DNA from 2 places in the Paenibacillus sp. TY11 genome. Region 2 is predicted to be linked to the other one. Evidence: riboswitches for the same ligand, from Rfam matches in the RefSeq annotation. Region 2 holds a riboswitch; the other holds the start of a gene.
What was found. A riboswitch is a leader RNA that binds a small molecule or an ion and turns the genes downstream of it on or off. The one in region 2 is predicted to bind ZMP and ZTP.
Positions count from the first base shown of each region.

Region 1 (12,118 bases), on a different contig from region 2:
GTAAGGAATGGGTACGATAGCGCTTTTCTTCGTCTGTTTCCTTGGGCAAGCGCAGTGCGGTCATGTACTGTTCAAAGGATTGGATGTCTGCGACCATTAGTTCCTCACAATGTGTAGACAATCTTTCCATGCTACTAATGACATCCGTGATTTGTTCATGGATGTGCGCATATTTTTCTCCTTGTGAAAGGTTGGCGGTCATGGAGGTCATAGCCGCGCCTAGTGCCGCAGCCAATGCGGATACACTTCCTCCGCCGGGGGTAGGCGCTGCACTTGCAGCCTCTTTCAGAAAATGTCCGATGGAATTATTCCACGACAGTTCACTCATGAATAAACCACCTCTCTGGAATAGTGTTGCAAATGTATCGCTTTGAGCAAATTTTTGTACAAAATCGCAGTCGTTAAGGTGCCCACACCGCCGGGAACCGGAGAAATTGCATGTACCTTTTCCACAACGTCTAAAGCAGCATCACCCACGATTTTTCCTTCCAGTGTCTCGTTAATGCCTGCATCCACGAGAATCAGACCGGGATGAACCATATCCTGCGTAATCACATCAGGGCATCCGACTGCGACGAAGGCAATGTCTGCATGGCTCAGATGCTCTGCAATATCACGTGTACCTGCATGACAGGCGGTAACGGTGGCATTTTCTCTTTGCAGCATGTGGAAAAGGGGAAGTCCCACCGTCTGTCCGATGCCCACGAGAGTGACATTTTTGCCTGCCAATGTGTGACCGTAATGCTTAAGCAGCTCGATACAGGCTTGAGGTGTAGCGGGATATAGCCCGGCGTCACCTGTCACGGTAGCCAGCTTGTTATCAGGTGTAATTCCATCAATATCCTTATAGGGAGCGATGGATTGTTTAATAACGGAGGCGGAAAGATGTTGGGGAAGCGGAAGTTCCAGCATAATGCCATGTACATGGGATGCATCGTTCAGGCTGCCGATTAGGTGCAGGAGCTCGGTTTCGCTAACATGACGATCAAAAGTATGGAGATGAAATGAGATACCCAGCTTCTCCGCTATTTTTTGCTTGGTCCGGGCATAGTATGCAGATGCCGGATCACCTTCTACCAATAGGGTTGCCAGATGGGGACGGTGTCCTTGCTGTTTCATTTGTTCTACCTGGGAACGGATCGTTGCATACACTTGCTCAGCTGCTTCTTTGGATTTCATGATAATAGCCATAGTCCAAGCCTCCTCTGAATTTATCGAATGTTGGAATCAACAGGGTGTCATGGTCTTGTAAAACGAAAAAAAGTATTTGCACAAGGTCGTCAAGACAGACGAATCCTCTGCAAATACTTCTCCCAGGCGAACGGTACGCTTTTTTGTATGCTCCCTCGTGGTTAATTCCACTGACTTCGCCAGTCACATACAGCGTTATATATCTTATATTTTAGCAAATAATCATCAGAAAAGAAACCCGCGAACATTTGGCAAACAGGTTATGTCGCTTGTCAATGTGACAAATGTCATACAACCGAACTGACGTTTATGACTACAGCGAATACAGCTATCTCCTTATACTGAAGTTAGATCAACATGTACGCCTGACAGGATTAAGGTACGGGCGTCATTTTAAAGGAGGATCATAATTAGTATGACACAACTCCCATTAGCTCAATTGAAAAAAAATATGGCTCCCTACGAGAAAATAAACACGAAATCCAGCGTTCTGCAACTGATCAATACCTTGGGTCCGCTGATCCTATTGTGGTATGCCGCTTATCTTAGCCTGTCGGTTTCATACTGGCTAACGCTTCCAATTGCCATTGTTGCTTCGGGGTTTGTGGTACGGACGTTTATTATTTTTCATGATTGTGGTCATCAATCCTTCTTCAAAAGTCGCAAGCTGAACGACATTGTGGGAACGATTACAGGTATTATTACGCTCTGTCCTTACCACCAATGGAAAAATAGTCACGCGATCCACCATGCAACCAGCAGTAATCTGGATAAAAGAGGCACAGGTGATATGTGGGTGCTTACGGTAGAAGAGTACACAGAGGCTTCCACATGGACACGGCTGGCCTATCGCATATATCGAAATCCTTGGGTTATGTTCGGGCTAGGTCCGATTTATACTTTTTTGATTTCCTACCGGTTTAATATCAAGACAGCCAAACGTAAGGAAAAAATCAACACTCATGTGACAAATATATCCATTGCTGTATTGTACGCACTGTTGTGCTGGGCTATTGGATGGCAGGCATTCCTTCTCGTACAGGCACCTATCTTTTTTGTATCTGGTATGTTGGGAATCTGGCTGTTCTATGTACAACACCAGTTTGAGGATTCGTATTTTGAGCATGATGAAGAGTGGAGTTATATTAATGCAGCCGTAGAAGGCAGTTCTTACTACAAGCTTCCTAAAGTATTACAATGGATTACGGGCAATATCGGGTTTCATCACGTTCATCACTTGAGCCCAAAAGTGCCAAATTACAATTTGGAGAAAGCACATGAAGCGACACCGTTACTTCAAAAGGCGACCACGATCACGGTGAGTAGCAGTCTGCAATCTTTGAAGTTCCGACTTTGGGATGAAAGCACGAAAACCTTTTTGACCTTTAAACAAGTGAAGCCGCTCCTCAGCAAACGTGTTACAGTTACGAAACCCATCCCTACACCTGTTGTAGGCACGGAAAGAAAATAACTTTGTACGGAATTTGGTATGATAAGATAAGGGATATAAGTCATGTGAAGTAGAAAAGGGTGGGCAGGATGCAAAAATGGTATCAGATTTTCCAAAGAAATACGGGACTTAGCCCTTATGTGTGGGTCGTCTTTTATATCCTGCCCTTTTACTTTTTTAGCTCCTCATCTACAAGTCATATTATTCTGGGTACCGCCATTATTTTGGTGTTTTTTGCTTGCTATGTACTGGCTTTTGTCTCGAAGGGCTGGCTCATATACTTTTGGACCAGTGTACAGATTGCCATATCGATTACAATGACGCTGCTGTTTAGCTATATGTATTTTTCAATATTTATCGCCTATCTGATCGGTAATATTAAAAGTAAGGCTGCATTTACGACGCTGTATATTATTTTAATGGTTATTACTATTGGATTGATTAATTATGGTTTTGTTTCTCAGAATCCAGTTTTTATTAAGCAGATTCCTTTTATCTTACTCAATCTGATCGGTGTGATTCTCCTTCCGATTACGAATTTTAATCGCAACAAAAGCGATCGGCTCCAAGTCCAATTAGAGGATGCCAATAAGAAAATATCGGAATTGATTAAGCTGGAGGAACGGCAAAGAATTGCGCGCGACCTGCATGATACCTTAGGTCAGAAGCTGTCACTCATCGGGCTGAAGAGCGATTTGGCCGGCAAACTGATGGATCAGTACCCGGAGCGGGCTCATGTCGAAATTAACGATGTTCGTCTCACAGCGAGAAGCGCGTTAAAAGAAGTGCGGGAAATGGTTACTCAAATGCGCGGCATGCGACTAGAGGATGAGCTACTACGTATTCGGCAGATTTTAAAGGCTGCTCACATTGAATTGACCTTGGAGGGCGACCCCAAGCTGGAGCATACGTCATTAATGAATGAAAATGTGCTTAGTATGTGTATGAAGGAAGCAGTGACCAATGTGGTTAAGCACAGTGGAGCCACCGCTTGTTCCATCACCATTGAGCCGTCTCGTAAGGAATTAACCCTGCGGATTCAGGATAATGGAGTCGGCGTTACGGGGGAAAATGAGGTTTTTCGGGGAAATGGCCTGAAAGGCATGAAGGAAAGGCTCGAATTCGTGAACGGATGTATGGAGCTGCGTTCAGATCAGGGAACGACCCTGGTTATTAAAGTGCCCAATATCACTGAAAAGCCGAATGAGGAGGTGGGGCCATGATTCGAATTGTCATCGCGGAAGATCAGCGTATGCTGCTGGGTGCTCTAGCCTCCCTGCTGGACTTGGAAGAGGACATGAAAGTAGTCGGAAAAGCAAGCAACGGGGAAGAAGCTATAGAGCTGGTGAAGCTGCATCAGCCAGACATATGCATTATGGACATCGAAATGCCGATAAAGAGCGGATTGGATGCGGCTGAGGAACTCAAAGGCTTGAATTGCAAGGTATTGATTTTAACTACGTTTGCTCGCCCCGGGTATTTTGAACGAGCTATCAAGGCGGGTACACACGGTTATCTGCTCAAGGACAGTCCCAGTGAAGAGCTGGCTTCTTCCATTCGCAGTATTATGGCAGGCCGGCGTATCTATGCCCCGGAACTGGTCGATGATGCTTATGCCGAAGTCAACCCGCTAACTGAGCGTGAAAAGACCGTTTTGGCGCTCATTGCTGACGGAAAGAACACAAAAGAGATTGCTGGTGAATTGTATTTAACGACAGGGACGGTGCGCAATTATATTTCAGTCATTCTCGATAAGCTGGGTGTCAGTAACCGGATTGAGGCGATTACACGTTTTAATGAAAAAGGTTGGTTTAAATGAGGGAAAGACAGAATTATCTAGGCAGAAACAGGGAGGCTATGAAGCAAGTCGTAGCAGCTCTGTTTTTTTGTTTTATCCATAGATTTGGTATGCCTTTAGCGTACTTCCTTGTGATACAATAGGATAGTTGTCCACAGGATGGACTGGAGTACAAGGAGGAGCAGAACCGCATGAAACAAGCCCCATTTATAGCCGTTGAAGGGCCAATCGGAGCAGGTAAAACGACGTTGGCTTCAATGCTTTCAACCGAGCTACATTTGCCGATGATCAAAGAGATTGTCGAGGAGAACCCATTTCTCGATAAATTTTATCAAAATATAGATGAGTGGAGCTTTCAGCTGGAAATGTTCTTTCTCTGCAATCGGTATAAGCAGCTGGAGGATACCGGTCTGCAATATATCGAGAAAGCTCAGCCTGTTATTTCTGATTATCATATCTACAAGAATCTGATTTTTGCTGAACGCACGCTTAAGGGTGTGAAGCTCGAAAAATATCGTCAAATCTATCATTTGCTCACAGATGATATGCCTAAGCCGGACATTATCATTTATATTAAAGCAGATTTGGATACCTTGCTGGGCAGAATTCGCAAGCGGGCACGCTCCTTTGAACAGGAGATGGACCCCGCCTACCTGGAGCAATTGATTACAGATTATGATAAAGGCATTCAGTTTCTCGCCGAGCAGTCCCCTTCCCCTCGTATATTGACCGTGAACGGGAATGAAATTGATTTTGTAGAAAACCAGGCACAATTTGAACAAATTGTTTCCGATGTAAAGGAGCTTATATAGTGAACAATTACAACATTCCTGCGAATGCCCTAATTACGGTAGCGGGCACGGTAGGTGTAGGTAAATCCACGCTGACCGGTGCTTTGGCCGGACGCCTTGGTTTTAAAACCTCTTTGGAGCAGGTCGATCATAATCCATATCTAGAAAAGTTTTATCACGATTTCGAAAGATGGAGCTTTCATCTGCAAATTTATTTTCTCGCGGAACGATTCAAGGAGCAAAAGAATATTTTCTTGTCTGGTGGAGGTTTTGTACAGGATCGTTCCATTTATGAGGACACAGGAATTTTTGCGAAAATGCATGCCGATCAGGGAACGATGAACCCAACGGATTATGAAACATATACTAGCCTGTTTGAGGCGATGGTGATGACCCCGTTTTTCCCGCACCCCGATGTGCTGATCTATCTGGAAGGCAGCTTGCCCTCCATACTGAGTCGGATTGAGGAACGCGGCCGCGAGATGGAGATCCAGACTGAGCGATCTTATTGGGAGCAAATGCATCGCAGATATTCCAACTGGATCAACGAATTTGATGCCTGTCCTGTGCTGCGCCTGAACATTGATGAGTACGATGTACACGACCCTGCTTCCATGGATGCCATCTTGGCAGAAGTAGGCAAAGTGATATCCAAAAAATAGAGATTATTGACCGTCCGCGAGGACGGTTTTTTCGTGTTTAACATCTATAAAGCTTTGCACATATGTGCAGGTAGACATACTGAAAATGATCCATCAGGAATGTGGCTTGACACTCATAAAGATGATATATTATCGATTGATAAATACAGGAACATATGTTCTTTATTGTGTTTTCTTATTTATTGGCGTGGTATAATATGAGCAGATGGAGCTGATTCTATTGGTAGAAATGCTGGACCCCCGCAACGATTTTTTGTTTAAGCGCATATTCGGAAGCGAGGAAAACCGTGATGTTCTTTTAACTTTTCTAAATCGTACCTTTGAGGAGGCTGGGAAACCTTCATTAACAGAAATTATACTTCTGAATCCGTATACGGATAAAGACGCCCCGCGTGATAAGCAGTCTATTTTGGATATTCGAGCCAGAACGTCGGAAGGTCAGCTTATTAATGTGGAGATGCAACTTTTTAATAAATATGACATGGATAAACGAACCTTATTCTATTGGAGTAAGCAGTATGCGGGACAATTATACGAAGGCCAATCTTACAAACTGCTGAGAAAGTGTGTAACAATCAACATTTTGAATTACTCTTTCCTGCCGAACAGCCGATATCATAATGTGTTTCATTTGACAGAGGACCGTACAGGCATTCCGTTTAGTGATGATATGGAGTTGCATTTTTTGGAACTTCCCAAACTGGATGAGTACGAGATTCCGGCTGGTGGCAGTAGCTTGGTCAATTGGCTTTTGTTTCTAAAGGGAAGTAATCCATCTCAATGGGAGGTATTAGCCATGAATGAACCTAGTTTGAAAAAGGCGATGACTACGCTGGAGTTTCTAAGTCAGGATAAAGAGGCGCGTTTACAGTACGAAGCCCGACAAAAGTATCTGCATGATGAGGCTTCCATGATCGAAGGCGCAAGGGAAGAAGGTTTAAAGCTAGGTAAGGCTGAGGGAAAGCTTGAAGGAAAAGCTGAAGGAGAGCGCGAAAAAGCGCTTGAAATTGCACGGAATATGCTGAATATGGGGCTTGAAATCGAAGTGATTGCAAAAGCATCCGGTTTAACCGAGTCTGAAGTTCGTGCACTGAAGGTGTAAACCCCAAAAAACTTATAAAGACTGTGGTACAATCAGTATAAATTAAGCTGATAGACTGCAGTCTTTTTTTGTCGAATGAACATGTTAAAGCATGAGATATGACTAACGGTATAGTGGACAAGTTTAGGCTGGAATGCGAGAATAGGTACATATGAATTGTAATGACTCACGGGAAGGATGGGATACTGTGATGCGTTTTGGTATTGTTGGAACCAACTGGATAACAGAGAGGTTTATTCAAGCTGCGATGGAGACGGACGAATTTTCTCTGACGGCGGTATACTCACGCACAGAGGATAAGGGCAAAGCTTTTGCTGACAAATATAACAGCCAGCCGGAGGTTTTTACAGACCTGGCGCAAATGGCCGCAAGTGATCAGGTCGATGCCGTATATATTGCCAGCCCCAATTCCTTACATGCGGAGCAGGCGATCTTATGTATGAATCACGGAAAGCACGTGTTGTGTGAGAAACCCTTTGCGTCTAATGCAGCAGAGGTGAAGAGCATGATCGAAGCCGCGCGCAACAACGATGTTCTGCTGATGGAGGCCGTTAAATCCACACTTATGCCTAACTTTAAAATAATAAAGGATCATATGTATAAAATAGGCCGGGTTCGGCGTTATTTTGCAAGCTATTGTCAATACTCCTCACGTTTTGATGCTTTTAAGCAAGGTAAGGTATTGAATGCGTTTAATCCGGCCTTTTCCAATGGTTCCTTGATGGACCTTGGAGTGTATTGTTTGTATCCTATGGTGACTTTGTTCGGCAAACCTGAGGAGGTTCGGGCGGTAGGTGTACTTTTATCCTCTGGTGTCGATGGCGAGGGCAGTATCGTGATGAAGTACCCTGATATGGATGCTATCGTCATGTATTCCAAAATTACAGATTCCTATCTGCCTGCTGAAATTCAGGGTGAGAATGGAACGATGGTGATCGACAAAATCAGTCAGCCCTATGAGGTGAAAATTCATTATCGGGACGGCACGATTGAGGATCTGACCAAAGCTCAGACGCGTGAGCCAATGTATTATGAAATTCAGGAATTTATTGATTTGATCAAGAGTGGTGAACGCAACAGTTCCATTAACTCCTTGGAGTGTTCACTTACAGTCGCTGAAGTGATGGAGGAGGCAAGACAACAATTCGGCCTTCGTTATGAAGCAGATTTGAAAAATACTTCTACACATTAGTCAGTGGAATGATCGAGATTGCAATGCACAAAGGGCTGCCGATTTTGCAAACTTTGCAAATATACGGTTAGCCTTATTTGGCTTTGTAGCCCTAAAAGTGTAACCAATTATGATGACAGGAGTCAGAAGGTTATATTCATTTTTTATTGACAGATTCTCCTTCTTGTCTTAAGGTGTTAACAATGCAATATACAGCTAAATAATCCCATCTTCGGCCGAACGAAGATTAGGGAGCTTTTTTTAGGGCGTAAATCCGATTAAATCAACCGGATTACTAAAATAGAGCGGAGGAATACATACATTGTAGGCGTAAGGGGGAAGTAGTTTGATAAAGTTTGAACAAGTTAGCAAAATATTTACCTTATCCAATCGTAAGGTAAATGCACTGGAAGAGGTTTCGTTATCGGTTGAAAAGGGAGAAATTTTCGGAGTGATTGGCTTTAGCGGTGCAGGTAAAAGTACGCTGCTGAGGCTTGTCAATTTACTGGAACGCCCCTCAGAGGGACGAATTGTCGTTAATGATCAGGATGTTACTCAGATACGTCCCAAGGAACTAAGGAATTTAAGAAGACGGATCGGGATGGTATTCCAAACCTTTAATTTGTTTAACTCTCGTACTGTGTATGGGAATCTGGCTTATCCTCTAAAACTGGCTAAACTGCCCAAGACACAGATAGATGCTCGTGTTAAGGAGCTGCTGCAATTTGTTGGATTGGAGGACAAAGCGGATTCCTATCCAGAGCAGTTATCTGGCGGGCAGAAGCAACGGGTCGGCATTGCCAGAGCACTGGCGAATTCGCCCGATATTCTCATCTGTGATGAAGCGACCTCGGCCCTCGATCCGGAAACGACAGAAGATATATTGAGGCTGCTGAAAAAAGTAAATGAAAAGTACCAGATTACGATCTTACTTATTACTCATGAAATGAACGTGATTCGCAGTATTTGTGACCGTGTGGCGGTGATGGAGAATGGTAGGGTGATTGAGCAGGGCAGTGTTTTCGATATATTTGCCAATCCACAGACGAAGACGACGAAAAATTTTATTCGCTCTGTACTGAATGATCAGCTTTCACCCAAACTGCTGAGCAAGATTCGGGAGCATCACGCTGGCCGATTGTACAGACTTGTTTTTCGGGGTGGGGCGACCAGTGAACCGGTGCTTTCTAGAGCGACACGGAAGCATAATCTGGATTACAACATTGTATATGGAAGTATTAATGAGCTACAGGGAGCGCTGTTCGGAAGCTTAATTGTCGAGTTAATCGGTGCAGACGATGAAGTTAACAAGGTCGTGGAGGAACTACGAACGACGGTGGAAGTCAGGGAGGTCGTCGATCATGAGAGTTAATTGGGATACATTTTGGCTCAAGGTAGTGGAGGCTACAGGGGAAACGCTTTTGATGGTTGTTGTCACGCTGATTTTTGCCAGTATTCTGGGGCTTATGATTGGTTTAGTACTGTATGTGACACGTAAAGGGAGCTTGTTTGAAAACAAATTTGTGTTTATGTTTCTGAATTTGCTGATTAATATCATTCGCCCGATTCCGTTTATCATTTTTTTAGTGGCGATTAGCCCGTTTACGCGTTTAATCATGGGAACCACGATTGGAACCTCGGCGGCTATTTTCCCAATGACTATTGTAGCGGCCTTTGCTGTCGCGAGAATTGTGGAAAATAATCTGGTCTCCATAGATCCGGGCATGATAGAAGCTGCCAAGGCACTGGGTGCGACTCCATTTCAGATCATCACGGGTGTGTTGATTCGGGAAGCGCTGGGACCTTTGATTCTTGGGTTGACGTTTATTACCGTGGCCTTGATTGATTTCTCTGCCATGGCTGGTACGGTGGGCGGAGGTGGTCTGGGGAATCTGGCAATGACTTATGGTTATCAACGATTCGATACTTCGGTCATGATTGTCACGATTGTTTTGCTGATCCTTTTTGTACAGGTCGCCCAATATGCGGGGAACTACTTGTCTCGTAAATTTCTACGGCGCTAATGGGAACAGAGTATTATACATAACGATTAAGGGGGAAATGAAAATGAAAAAAATATTTCGCTTGGGTTTACTAGCTATTCTTAGTGTAGCGGTTCTATCTGCTTGCTCAGCTAACGGTTCGGGCTCAAATGCAAATGAAAAAGTACATGTTAAAATCGGGGTTTCAGGATCTGAGGACACGTATTGGGATGTGCTCAAGAAGAAAGCAGAGGCCAAAAATATTGAAATTGAGCTGATCAGTTTCTCGGATTATACATTACCCAATAAGGCGCTCGCCAATAAAGAGGTAGATTTGAATTCCTTTCAACATTTGGCCTTTCTCAGTCAGTTTAATGTAGAAAATGATGTGAATATCGTCCCTATTGGTGCAACGATTATCGCTCCGATGGCACTGTATTCTGAAAAATTCAAAAACGTATCGGATATTCCTGACGGTTCCAAAATTGCTATACCGGATGATCCCTCAAATCAGGGACGGGCTTTGAAACTTCTCCAGTCTGCCGGGCTGATTAAGTTGAAGCAGGACGCGGGCCTGTATCCGACCCCGGATGAAATAGAAGGTAATCCTAAGAAGCTGGAGATTGTTCCAGTTGTTGCCCAGCAGACGCCGCGCGTTTTGTCTGATGTAGCCGCCTCAGCCGTGAACAGCGGCGTTGCTACGGATGCCGGGCTCAAGCTGGATGGAGCCATCTACAAGGATGATGCAAGCAGCGAAGAAGCGAAGCCATATGTGAACGTGTTTGCTGCCCGTGCGGAGGATAAGGATAATGCGACTTACAAAACGATCGTGGATTTGTACCATGATGCTGATGTAGCCGAGGCGGTAAAACAGGATTCCAAAGGAGCTAACGTCGTGGTAGACCAGTCTGCCGAAGAGCTGCAGGCCACATTGGATAAGCTGGTAGCAGATGTTAAAGCGCAAAAGAAATAAGAATGTTGAACAGAAGTAGGGTTGGAAGCATACTAATCTATTTTCGAAAAGAGGAGAGATTGCGATGAGTACAACGAATACGGTCGATACACATAGACAGCGGATTATTGAGAAAATTGAGGAGTCTCGTCAGCTTTACACGGAAACGAGCCGGTTTATTCATGCTAATCCCGAAATTGGCAATCAGGAATTTCAAGCTTCCCAGGCACTGACGGGTATTCTGGAGCAAGCGGGGTTTGAGGTAACTCGTAATGTAGCGGGACACGAAACCGGATTTATTGCCCGTAAGGCTTCTGCTAGACCAGGTCCGAAAATCGGATACTTGGCTGAATATGATGCATTGCCCGGTCTGGGCCATGCTTGCGGCCACAATATTATCGGAACCGCAAGCACGGCAGCAGCCATCGCCTTGGCGCAGGTGATCGACGAGACGGGAGGCGAGGTGTATGTGTTCGGTACACCAGCGGAAGAAGGCGGTCCTAATGGCAGTGCAAAAGGCAGCTTCGTGAAGCACGGGCTGTTCGAAGGGATTGATGCTGCGCTGATGGTTCATCCATCCGGTGTGACCCGGCTGACCTCACCGAGTCTGGCAGTTGACCCGCTAGACTTTCATTTTTACGGAAAAGCGGCTCATGCCGCAGGATCACCAGAGCAGGGAATCAATGCGCTCGATGCGGTGCTGCAGTTGTTCAGCGGTATCAATGCTTTGCGTCAGCAACTGCCGACCGATGTGCGTATTCATGGCATCATTACGCATGGAGGAGACGCGCCCAATATCATTCCGGACTATACGTCGGCACGCTTTTTCATTCGGGCAAGCACTTGGCAGCGCACAGAGGAGGTTTCCACGAAAGTTCGCCATATCGCAGATGCTGCTGCTTTGGCAACAGGAGCCACTGTGAAAATCGAACGTTTTCAAAATGAAGTGCGTGATTTCATTCTGAACGATACGCTGGACGAGGTAGTAGGTCGTGAACTAGAAGCGCTGGGAGAACAGC
Region 1 is NZ_JCBAIQ010000030.1:47,630-59,747, reverse strand. It holds gene AC6EJC_RS24375 (cyclodeaminase/cyclohydrolase family protein) at 1-328, opposite strand, end outside; gene AC6EJC_RS24370 (bifunctional 5,10-methylenetetrahydrofolate dehydrogenase/5,10-methenyltetrahydrofolate cyclohydrolase) at 325-1,191, opposite strand; ZMP/ZTP riboswitch at 1,305-1,388, opposite strand; gene desA (Delta(5) desaturase DesA) at 1,607-2,662, shown strand; gene AC6EJC_RS24360 (sensor histidine kinase) at 2,731-3,864, shown strand; gene AC6EJC_RS24355 (response regulator transcription factor) at 3,861-4,460, shown strand; gene AC6EJC_RS24350 (deoxynucleoside kinase) at 4,631-5,251, shown strand; gene AC6EJC_RS24345 (deoxynucleoside kinase) at 5,251-5,892, shown strand; gene AC6EJC_RS24340 (Rpn family recombination-promoting nuclease/putative transposase) at 6,098-6,994, shown strand; gene AC6EJC_RS24335 (Gfo/Idh/MocA family protein) at 7,185-8,186, shown strand; gene AC6EJC_RS24330 (methionine ABC transporter ATP-binding protein) at 8,512-9,537, shown strand; gene AC6EJC_RS24325 (methionine ABC transporter permease) at 9,527-10,189, shown strand; gene AC6EJC_RS24320 (MetQ/NlpA family ABC transporter substrate-binding protein) at 10,233-11,120, shown strand; gene AC6EJC_RS24315 (M20 family metallopeptidase) at 11,185-12,118, shown strand, end outside.
Region 1: it holds a riboswitch for ZMP and ZTP, as region 2 does, so the genes downstream of both, AC6EJC_RS24370 (bifunctional 5,10-methylenetetrahydrofolate dehydrogenase/5,10-methenyltetrahydrofolate cyclohydrolase) here and AC6EJC_RS26245 (TIGR01440 family protein) in region 2, are expected to answer to the same signal.

Region 2 (12,118 bases):
AGCTTGCCTTCAAAACTGTTAGCCAGAACCTGAAGCTTGACCGCTTCCGTAATGTTAGGAGAATTAATGAATTTACGGATTTCAGCATCCCCCGATACAGCCTCTACAAAAGCACGTAGCTCCTGCTCGGTTTCCATAATGGTCTGTTCCTGCTCTGCCACTTCATACAAAGCTTTCGCATACCGTTTGGCAACTACCGTATCCCGGCTCATGCTTTGCCTCCTACCTCTTTAAGGTATTGGTCGACAAGCTCTCCCTGGACTTGGTCTTCCTTGATTTCCTTTTGAATCAGTTTGGAAGCAATTTGTACCGAAGCTTTACCCACTTCGCTGCGCAGCTCGGCAACTGCCTTATTACGCTCGCTTGTGATTTCACGAACAGCTTCGTCTTTCAGGCGGACAGCTTCGTCTTTGGCCTGAACAATAATTTGCTCCGCTTGCTTGTTACCTGTTTGTTTTGACTGCTCAATAATGTCGTACGCTTCCTTACGCGCCTGCTGGAGAGCCTGCTTTTGCTCCTCAACATAAGCAACAGCCTGTTCACGCGTCTGTGCCGCCTCATTCATTTGCTGTAATACAAGCTGACGGCGCTTCTCCATAACGGAAAAGAGAGGGCCGAATGCATAACGCGTCAGTAACCAGTACAAGATCAAAAATGCAATGATTGTGAAAACGATACTTGTCCAATTTAAACTCAATTGAAGTCACTCCTTTCCGGTGAACGTCGGTTCTGGATCTTTCATGTTCAAACGAACAAAGAAGGCGCGGATGGCTGTGCCTTCCCCGCCAAACCTTGCTAGGTTTAATTCATTAAGCTTTAGCGTAAAAAATAAACGCCAGAACGACACCGATAATAGGCAGGGCTTCGACCAGACCTACACCGATAAACATTACCGTTTGCAATGAGGACTTCGCCTCCGGCTGACGAGCGATACCTTCAACCGTTTTACTTACAATCAGACCATTACCAATACCTGCGCCGAGCGCACCCAAACCTACTGCGATAGCTGCTGCTATTAATGCCCAAGCTCCCATTTTTAAAATCCTCCTTAGAGATGTGTATTTGTATTGTACATGTATTTGCAGTTAAGAGCGAAGCGCACTCCTGAACTTAACTAAAAACCCGAAACTAAATTTACCTAATGCTCTTCTTCATGCGTGTCAATTGCCTGTGAAATATATACGAACGTCAAAATGGTAAAGACGAACGCCTGGATACTGCCGACAAAAATACTAAAACCTTGCCAGACAACGAGTCCCAATACCGAAGCAATCCAACCTCCAACACCAATCGTCGTCAGTTTCAGCAGAACACTGATCAAAACCTCGCCGGCAAAAATATTACCGAATAGACGCATACCATGTGTCAATAGTTTTGAGAACTGCTCAATCAGGTTAATTGGCAAAAAGAAAGGAAATGGCTGAATGTAATGCTTGAAGTATGCTTTGGTATTACGGAAGATCCCCAGATAATGAACCAAGACAAAGATCATCAATGCCAGTCCAATGGATACCCCTGCATCTGCGGTAGGTGATTTCCACCAGCTGATACCTACATGGGCAGCTTCGCCCGGGTGAGACGCTTGTGCTTGTTCTAAAGCTTCTTTGACTGGAATGATTTCATGTCCAAATACTTGGGCACTTTGCGCATTATCGAATTCGGTCACAATCCCGAACGGTAAGCCCAGCATATTCCCCACGAAGATGAACATGATAAGCGTCATCCCCAAGGAGAGGAATGGCTTCCCTTTTTTCAAATCCATCGTACTGGATATGAGCCCTTGAACGAATTCCACAACCCATTCCATAAAGTTTTGCAGCTTGCTCGGATTGTCCACAGACAAATTGCGTGTCGCAGCAAAAGCCAGTCCAAACACAATCGCGCAGGTCACAACCAGCATAATAATGACGGACAAGTCAATGTTAAACCCGCCCAATTGGATAATCGGTGATTCATGCAACATGTTTTCTCACCCCTTTCTCAGTTGAGCCATCATTTTTCCTGAAGCGCGAATATGATGCCTATAATTAAAAGAAGAAATTGACCAGTCACCAGGCTTGCCATTACAGCGATCTCATGGAAGTAGGCCGGAAATTCTATCGCCAGCACCACCGCCAAAATAGAGGTCGAAATCCGAATTCCAAAGCCGATGCCAACCTTTTTCTTCTTGCCTTCACCGGCAGCTGCACTCGCAACCTGTCGAATTTTGTAGGCCATATACAGCACATTAAGACAGCTTACTCCCGTTCCCAGAATGATTCCGTGAGCAATGTCACGATGTTGGGGCATGAAGGCGGAGACCAGGAAACACAGAGCCATAATACCAAGCGCTACGATCCATAACATTTTTTGCATACGGGTCATCTCATTCATGGTTATCCCTCAGTACCTTTCCGATCACAAGGGCAATACTTAATGCGCCTACAACCAAGCCTGCGAGAACGCTTACGCCAATCCAAATTCCGGAGCCACCAAGTTTGGCATCAATCCATTTTCCGGCATAGAAACCACCCAGTGTGCATATCGCCAAATCAATGCCGATCGCGCTCACCAGTCCTATAGCCTTGAAGGCATTTCCGGTGTTATTTCGGTTGTTGTTTTGCTTGGAAGGTTTGACCACTTTTCCATGTCACCCCTGCAATTCCAGTCCATTTTACTTAAATGTAAGATGCTTTGTCAATTGAGATATTTTAGCGCCCTAAAGTATAAAATCAGTCGACAAAGCATCTTAAAATGCTGTATCCCTTGGTAACCGTACAGTTTAACTGTATGCTTGCCTTGTAAAGAATAATTATATCGGACGAACACCTTTTGTGAACATTGTGTGAAATTCTTTAGGACGTTCAGTTTGAACCCCGTAATGGTGCAAAATCGCATTGACAATTCTCACTGATGCTTGTCCATCTCCGTAAGGATTCGCTGCCTGACTCATAGACTCATACAACGCAGAATCTGTCAAAAGAGCCTTGGTCCGATTGTACACATTCTCTTCACTTGTACCTACCAGTTCCAGGGTACCTGCTTCAATTCCTTCCGGTCTTTCAGTCGTATCACGCAGCACCAGGACAGGTACTCCGAACGAAGGCGCTTCTTCCTGAAGACCACCGGAATCCGTAAGAATCAGATGTGTATGTGGATAAAAATTGTGCAGATCCACGACATCCAGCGGATCAATCAGCTTAATACGCGGATGATTGCCTAAAATCTCAAATGCAGGTTCCTTCACAGCCGGACTCGGATGAACCGGATAAACAATAGCGATATCCTCAAACTCGTCCGCAATTCGCTTAACCGCATTAAAAATCTGACGATGCGGTTCCCCTTGGGATTCCCGGCGATGTGCTGTCATGAGAATCAGGCGTTTGCCCTGAGCCCAGTCCAGTACCGGGTGCTCGTAATCTTGGCGAACCGTATACTGAAATACGTCAGTTACTGTATTGCCTGTTACATATATTCGCGATTCAGGTTTATTTTCCTTCCGCAAATTACCAGCCGATAAAGAAGTAGGCGAGAAATGCAGATCAGACAGTACTCCTGTCAGCTGACGGTTCATTTCTTCAGGATATGGAGAAAGCTTGTTCCACGTCCGCAAGCCCGCTTCTACATGCCCTACTTCAATCTGCTGCATAAAGGCTGCGTAGCTGGCCAGGAAAGTCGTCAGCGTATCGCCGTGAACCAATACGATATCGGGCTTGACCTCACGCAGTACGGGTTCCAGACCTTGAAGTACACGCATGGAAATTTCATTGAGTGTCTGGCGATCCTTCATTACATCCAGATCATAGTCAGGGTGAATATTAAAAACTTCCAGAACCTGATCAAGCATCTGGCGATGTTGAGCTGTGACGCATACCACGGACTCGATATGCTCCGGGTGGCGCTGAAGCTCCAAAATGAGAGGAGCCATCTTAATAGCTTCCGGACGCACTCCAAAAATTGTCATCACTTTGATTTTGGACATTTTCTGTTGAACCCCTTTTCATAAATAAATGCCCGCTTCACAGATCTTCCCTTATTCAGAAAAATGACCTGTCTTAGCGTCCATAGATTTTGCCGAACCGCCAAAGGAAGTCTACTTGGTTCCGTACAAGCGGTCTCCCGCGTCACCAAGACCCGGAATGATGTAGCCATGATCATCCAGACGCTCGTCCAGTGCAGCAACATAAATGTCTACATCAGGATGCGCATCCTGCACAGCTTTCACTCCTTCAGGAGCGGCAATCAGATTCATCATTTTAATTTGAGTGCAACCTCTCTTTTTCAAAACATCAATCGCCGCGATCGCCGAGCCGCCCGTTGCAAGCATCGGATCAATCACGATCAATTCACGCTCAGTTACATCGGTAGGCAGCTTCGTATAGTATTCTACGGGTTGCAATGTCTCAGGATCGCGGAACAGTCCCACATGCCCTACCTTTGCTGCGGGCAGCAGTTTAACGACGCCATCCAGCATACCCAAGCCTGCACGCAAAATCGGAATGAGGCCCAGCATACGACCAGAAATCACTTTACCTTCCGTCTCAGCAACTGGTGTCTGCACCGTAATGCTTTCCAGCGGGATATCCCGTGTAATTTCATAAGCCATCAATGTTGCTACTTCATCCACCAGTTCGCGGAAATCCTTGGTGTTGGTCCGCACATCGCGGATAAATGTAAGTTTGTGTTGGATCAAAGGGTGATCACAAACCACCAGTTTTGCCATGATATATTCCCTCCGGTATTATCGTCACGTTCTTTCGCACCAGCATATCGAACATCCTGAGTCGAAAGGATCTATGTAACCTATTTGTACAAACCAAATAAGCACAGATGCAATGCGTGCCTGTAAATCCTGTTTATTATAACATTCCCTTGATTGATTTAACACCTGCCACCGCAACCTTTTGTCAAGGGAAAGATATGATAAGTAAAATACTTAATGAGACCGCTTTATGGGTGACTTTTGTCACATAAAATCACATCAAAAAGGCCCTGACGGCACTTGACCGTCAAAGCCTACGAGCTTTAAACTTTCTGCCTGAGCTATAGCCTTTGCATCCTCATGCAGCGGTATTCTTTTATCTATACTTCAAATTATCCCACGCTCCCTGAAATTGCTGTAGCATTTCGTCCTTCGTAATAACTCCTGCAATATAGGCTTGCATACTACTGCTTAAATCCTGATTCAGCCCTTTCGGGAAGCGTTGGAAGTTCCAGCTCCATATCTTGCCTTCCCTCACATGCCGAGATATTTCCGCACCTAGATCACCTGTCGTCTCGTCACTGGACGTGATACTTTTGAAGGCGGGAACGAACTTAAACTCCTTGGTAATATAATGCTTGCCTGTTTCCGATGTGACCAGCCAGTTGAGAAAATCCTTTGCCTCCTGCTTCACAGGCGAATTTTTATTGACCACCCAGTTTGAGGCCACTCCCACAGCGAGTCTACCTCCTGTGGAGGGATCATTGTCTATAGGCGTAGGCAGAATACCCAAATTCAAGTTAGGATTAATTCCATCCATTTGCGGCTGAGTCCAGTTGCCCTGGTGCATCATAGCTGCCTTGCCTGTCGAGAACAATGTTACTTGTGTATTGTAATCCGTCGTAAGAGGATTGCGATTTCCATATTTTAAGGTCAGGTCAAGCAACTTCACCCACTGATCGAACACAGGGTTACCGGGGATGCGAGCAGTTCCTTTGTTTAAATCCTCAACATAACTTTCCGGGTTCGGCTGTCTGGCAAAAGGGATATTGATAAAGTGGTTCCCTAGAACCCACCATTCAGCATACCCGTTAGCAAAAGGTATAATCCCTGCCGCTTTCAGTCGCTTGGCTGCTTCCTCCAGTTCATCCATCGTCTGAGGCAGTTTGGTTATGCCCGCTTTTTTGAACAAATCCTTGTTATAGACAAAACCAAAGCCTTCCAGGTTCATAGGCTGTCCGTAAATCTTACCGTTAACCGTCATCGGCTTACGGGCGAAATCGTCCAGATCCTTCACCCATGGCTGATCCGACAAATCCTCCAAGTACTCAAACCACGTATCGCGGTCCTGGTAGCCCTCATTTGTGAAAATGTCGGGCTGATCGCCTGATGCGAATTTAGCTTTTAACGAAGCACCGTAATCCGTACCGCCTCCGACAGATTGGATATCCAGCTTGATGCCAGGGTGCGTTCTTTCATATTCTGCCTTCAGCTTGTTCAACGGTTCCGAAATCTCTACTTTGAATTGATAAATGTGTATCGTTTTCGTCCCACTCTGTTGAGCTTTCGTATTTCCACAACCTGCAAGTGTACATGCGAGCAGCACCATCAGGGAGATGACAAGCAGCGCTGTTTTTTTCATCGGTTATCCCTCCCATCAACCTTTGACCGCGCCGGCTGCAATGCCAGAAACGATGTATTTTTGCATCACCAGAAAAAACACAACAATTGGCGTGATCCCCAATACCAGCGCTGGCAGCGCCAAGTCCCATTGCTTGGTGTACTGGCCAAACAGCATATAGGTTGCAATTGGAATGGTACGGAGCTCAGGATCATTCAATATGAGCGAAGGCAACAGATAGTCATTCCAGATCCATAAGGTGTTCAAAATAAGTACGGTTACGAACATAGGCAACAGCAGTGGACAAACGATGCGAAAGAACACCCCGTACCGGGAGGAACCGTCCACCCTCGCAGCCTGCTCGATCTCGATAGGTACCGTTTTAATAAAGCCATGAAAAAGAAAAACGGATAAAGGCGCTCCAAAACCCAGATAACATAAGATCAGCCCCGGTATACTGTTGTTCAAACTCAATACGTTGGACACTTCCATAAGCGGCAACATAATGGATTGAAAAGGAACTACCATCGCAGCCACAAGCAAACCGAACAGGAACCGGTTAAAAGGAGTGTCATGTCGAACCATCTGGTAAGCAGCCATCGAGCTGATTAGCAGCAAAAGCGCATTGCTGACGATCGTGACGATCAGTGAATTCCCCAGCGCTGTGGGAAAGTTTATTTTATTCCAGGCGTTAGCATAGTTTTCAAAACGGAAGGTTGTCGGCCACGAAGCGGAATGGGCCAAAATGTCGCCAAAAGATTTAACAGAGTTCACGAGCAAAAAATAGAACGGAACCAGAAAGATCAACCCGATCACAATAAGCAATATTTCAGCAACCCATGTGCTAAAACGATAGTTTGACGTTTTTTCCATTACATTTCGACCTCCTTTTTCTTTGTGAGACGCACCTGAATGCTGGTAATGATCGCAACGACCACAAAGAAAATCATAGCTTTGGCAGTCCCTAATCCAAGACGATTATTTGTAAACGCTTCATTATATATATCCAACGCTACGGACTCTGTCGACTTGAATGGTCCACCCTTCGTCAAAGCCAAATTCAACTCAAATACTTTAAAGGACCAGGATATCGCCAGGAACAAGCAGACGGTTACTGCCGGCATAATAAGTGGCACTACGATATGACGCAAAATCTGTCTTCGGCTCGCACCGTCTATTTGCGCCGATTCCGTAAGGACATGAGGGACATTATTTAACGAGGATATGTAAATAACCATGAGATAACCTGCGTATTGCCATACAAACACAATGACAGTTCCCCAAAAAGCAGTTGGCCCATCACCCAGCCATGGCAGTTTGAAAAAGGAAAGCCCTGTCGCCTCCCCCACCGCAGAAAAGCCGCGCACAAATATAAATTGCCAGATGAAGCCGAGCAGCAAGCCGCCGATCATATTAGGCATAAAAAATACAGTTCGCAGCGCATTACGGGTACGCAACGGCTTTGTAAGCGCATAGGCCAGGAAAAAGCCGATCAGGTTCGTCAGAATGACACCACATACGGTAAAACGGACCGTGAACCAGAACGCATTACGGAAATCTGGATCATCTCTAAAAATATGAATGTAATTTCCTAGTCCGAGCCATCGGACATTTTCAGATACTCCATCCCAGTTCGTCATGGAATAATACAGCCCCAGCAGGAACGGAATGACCATAATCAAGACGAAAAACAACGCCATCGGTCCTACAAATACGAGTTGTTGTAATAATTGCGCGGATTTTCTTTGACTCAATGCAATCACTCCTTTGTTGTAGATCATGAAGGAAAGCGCAATAAATCCTTACTGTAATCGCTTATTACCCAAAAATGTCAGTTTCGAGTCGTCCGGAATCAAAAAAGGCTGTTCTCCCTCCAGCTTACGGAAGGAAAACAGCCTTATAACATAAATAATAGAAATGTCGATGAATTAGTATTGAGTTCCTGGATAGATCGGGAACTTGTCTGTCAATTCGCCAACCGCTTGGCTCGCTTTGGACAATACAGTATCATCTTTTGGGTTTTTAAGGGTTTCGGCAATGATTTTACCGATTTTGACCATAGCCTCTTCATCCATACCACGAGATGTCGCAGCAGGTGTACCAATACGGATCCCACTGGTAACGAACGGACTAGTCGGGTCAAAAGGAATTGCGTTTTTATTAACCGTGATGCCCACGGAATCCAATACATGCTCCGCTTCTTTACCTGTGATATTCAAATTGCGCGTATCCAACAGCATCAGGTGGTTATCCGTACCACCGGATACAATGTTAATACCCTCAGCCAGCAGTGTATCAGCCAGCACTTGTGCGTTGCGAACTACGTTTTGCGCATAGGTTTTGAACGATGGCTGGAGCGCTTCACCCAAGGCAACCGCTTTGGATGCGATCACATGCATCAGTGGCCCCCCTTGAGTACCAGGGAAAATAGCTTTATCAATCGCTTGCGCCCATGCTTTGCGAGTCAGAATCAGACCCCCGCGCGGACCACGCAGCGTTTTGTGTGTCGTTGTTGTCACAAATTGGGCATGCGGAACTGGACTTGGGTGAATGCCCGCTGCCACGAGACCTGCGATATGTGCCATATCGACCATGAACAGAGCACCTACATCATTGGCAATGGAAGCAAAAGCTTCAAAATCAATAGTACGCGGATATGCACTCGCGCCAGCTACAATCAGACGAGGACGGTGCTTGAAGGCTGCCTTGCGCACTTCATCGTAGTCGATGCGGAAATTATCTTCGCGTACACCGTAAGCAGCAAAGTTATACAACAAGCCGGAGGCATTAACCGGACTTCCGTGTGTTAAATGACCACCATGCGCCAGATTCATACCCAACACAGTATCTCCAGGTTTGAGAGCTGCCAGATACACCGCCATGTTGGCTTGTGCCCCAGAGTGAGGCTGCACGTTAGCATGCTCGGCGCCGAACAGTTCTTTCGCGCGGTCACGTGCGATGTCTTCGACGATATCTACATGCTCACAACCACCATAGTAGCGTTTGTTCGGATAACCTTCAGCATATTTATTCGTCAGCACGGAGCCCATTGCTTCCATCACTGCTTCACTGACGATATTCTCGGATGCGATCAGCTCGATATTGTGGCGTTGTCGTTTCAGTTCAAGTCCCATTGCTTCCATCACTGCCGGGTCACTTTTACGCAGGTGTTCCATCATGATTGATTACTCCCTCTCCATAGTCAATTGTTGGGTATACAAGCAAACGCCTGCTCCTCTGTTGGGTACCTCATATCAATGCAAAAAAAAGTTTAGTACAAACATGCCGCCATGCCAAATGCTAATCGCAGTTTCCGCCGACTTCTTGTTCCAGACTGTACACCGCCCGTTGTCCGCCAATAAGTGGAGGACGGGTGAACGCCGCTGTCACACGTGCTTCACCAATCCAGCGAAGGCTTGGGCGAAACGGAACGGCAATCGGCCGCAGATGCATGCCAATCAGCGTTTCGCCAATGTCTATCCCGGCATGCGCCTGCACGTTCGCCGCCAAACACGCGTCACTCATAGAACGATAGGCGACGGTGCCCATAGAGCCTCCTGCTGTACGAACAGGAACAGCTGCAACCTCCATCAGTCCCAGTCGCTCCAGCACAGCCCGTTCAACGACCAGCGCTCGGTTCAAATGCTCACAGCATTGAAACGCCACATCAAAGCCATACTCCCTGCGAACGGACTCTACTCCAGACAACAGTTGCTGAGCCACATCGAGCGCTCCCGCCGTACCAATCCGACTTCCAGCCACTTCACTTGTGCTAGCGCCAATAACTAGCAGGCGGCCAGCCTTGAGACTGGCTGCTTCTGCGATTTCCCGCACGACAGAAGTGGTCTGTGCTTCCAGCGAAATCTCATGATCCAATTGTCCCACCATTGGAACCTCCTTTGGTTGAACAGCCTCTCAGAGACTAGGCACGGTCTCATGCCCCAAGTTCAACACACTCTCTCCTGATCACAATCTGACTATATTATAGCCGATGTTTCAGATTTCGAGCAGAAAAAATGGAGAACCTTTAAAGGAATCAACTCTCAGCTAAAAATCTGGCATAACTTGTATATGAAAAAAAGAGCAGTCCACACCTATGTGGAATTGCTCTTTTGCCCAGGCGACCGGCCGTATATCCGATGCTCCATCGTGGTTAATCCCACTTTTGTCGCCAGTTACATCGGATTCTCATTTTTCCACCTTATCTTAACGGATTAACCGCCGAAAATCAACAGATTCCGTACAAAACAGATGAGTAATACCAATTTTATTCGGAAGAAGCCTTTAGCTTGTCCAGCAGCTTATGCAGCGCCGTACGGATTTCCGCAGCTGTGACATCGTAGTCCTCTCGCGAACCGCCAAACGGATCTGAAATATCAAAGCCCGGAATCCGTTGGTGTAATTCAATCATTCGTTCACGCTCCTGTGCCGATAGCTCTTGTCCGAGTGAAGCCATCAACTGCTGTGAAGCATATAAACCATCCAACTCCTGTACATCATTCAACACCGCATCCCGGTTCTCCACATATTCCTTAAGCGTAAATACTTTTCCCGCCGTTTGGGGAAAGCGCTGAATTACGTGCTGTTTATGTCCTTGCGTCAAGGTTAAGATCAGATGCGCCCACCCGGCAAGCCCGTCGCTCAAAGGGGTTGAAGTGATCTGATCGGATATACCGTGATCACGTAGAACCGCCTCTGCATGTCGGGATATCGGCGTGCCTTCCATCGCGGCTACTCCCGCAGAACGCACTTCCAGTTCTAGCCCATGCTCAGCAGCCAACTTACGTAGCATCCCTTCAGCCATTGGACTGCGACAGGTATTCCCTGTGCATACGAATAAGATATTCTTCAACGTTTTCACCCCCCGTATGTTAAAAATATATAAAAACAGAGGATTACTATAATCTTAATTCTTTAGTATAATCCTGCATTTATTTTACACTGTCTACGCTAAAATCAAAACATAAACATAAAGCCGAATGCCAACAAAATGGCACCACCCACTGCTTCCCCATAATCTCCTAGATTACGGCTGACCTTGCGACCCAATAGCAGGCCCAACATCGCCATTGCTCCCCCGCAAAAGCCAAACGCCAGAACGGACAGCACCAGATCACTTTGGAACATACCCAGTGACACTCCTACAGAAAATGAGTCAACGCTCACCCCAAGTGCAAACAGCAAAAGGCCTAAAGGCGAACGATGATCCAATACCTGTACGCCGTCCCCTTTAAAGGAATTATACACCATATGCCCGCCCAAAAGGATGAGTAGACCCCCTGCGAAGTAGGCCGTCACATGACCTAATAAAGAACTCATATAATGGCCTGTGAACATTCCCAGCAATGGCATCAGAATGTGAAAAAAGCCAATAACAGTACTGATGCGCAGCACGTCTCGCAGGCGTATCCCCTTCATGCCGATCCCTACACCCAGCGATAACGCATCCATTCCTAGCGCTACCGCCATGATCAGAATCGTTACAACCTGCCCGGCATGGGCAGAGGCTGCCAGCATACTCCATCCCTCCATTATCCGTCTGTTCTTGTACACGTTATGCGGACAAGGGGCAAATCAGTACAAGCATGCACTAAAAGTACCCAATACCAAGAATAAGGAGAGAGGAGAAATTTAATATAAGAGGCTCCGATTCGACGGAAGCTACAGACGGACGATTCGGTGACCTGCCGCTTTAAGCAGGCGGTTCATGACAGCGTCTCCCAATCCTTTCGGCGGACATGATTCCGCCAAAATGTAGGTGACGCCGTCCTCGTCGCAGCGGCGCAGCACGCCGTACAGGCGCTGCGCTGCCTCAT
Region 2 is NZ_JCBAIQ010000044.1:7,801-19,918, forward strand. It holds gene AC6EJC_RS26185 (F0F1 ATP synthase subunit delta) at 1-212, opposite strand, end outside; gene atpF (F0F1 ATP synthase subunit B) at 209-697, opposite strand; gene atpE (F0F1 ATP synthase subunit C) at 810-1,034, opposite strand; gene atpB (F0F1 ATP synthase subunit A) at 1,139-1,963, opposite strand; gene AC6EJC_RS26205 (ATP synthase subunit I) at 1,993-2,373, opposite strand; gene AC6EJC_RS26210 (AtpZ/AtpI family protein) at 2,366-2,620, opposite strand; gene wecB (non-hydrolyzing UDP-N-acetylglucosamine 2-epimerase) at 2,792-3,961, opposite strand; gene upp (uracil phosphoribosyltransferase) at 4,073-4,702, opposite strand; gene AC6EJC_RS26225 (ABC transporter substrate-binding protein) at 5,058-6,323, opposite strand; gene AC6EJC_RS26230 (carbohydrate ABC transporter permease) at 6,339-7,175, opposite strand; gene AC6EJC_RS26235 (carbohydrate ABC transporter permease) at 7,175-8,056, opposite strand; gene glyA (serine hydroxymethyltransferase) at 8,231-9,481, opposite strand; gene AC6EJC_RS26245 (TIGR01440 family protein) at 9,603-10,190, opposite strand; ZMP/ZTP riboswitch at 10,410-10,491, opposite strand; gene AC6EJC_RS26250 (low molecular weight protein arginine phosphatase) at 10,570-11,154, opposite strand; gene AC6EJC_RS26255 (manganese efflux pump MntP) at 11,259-11,819, opposite strand; partial or broken gene AC6EJC_RS26260 (Sua5 family C-terminal domain-containing protein) at 11,964-12,118, opposite strand, start outside.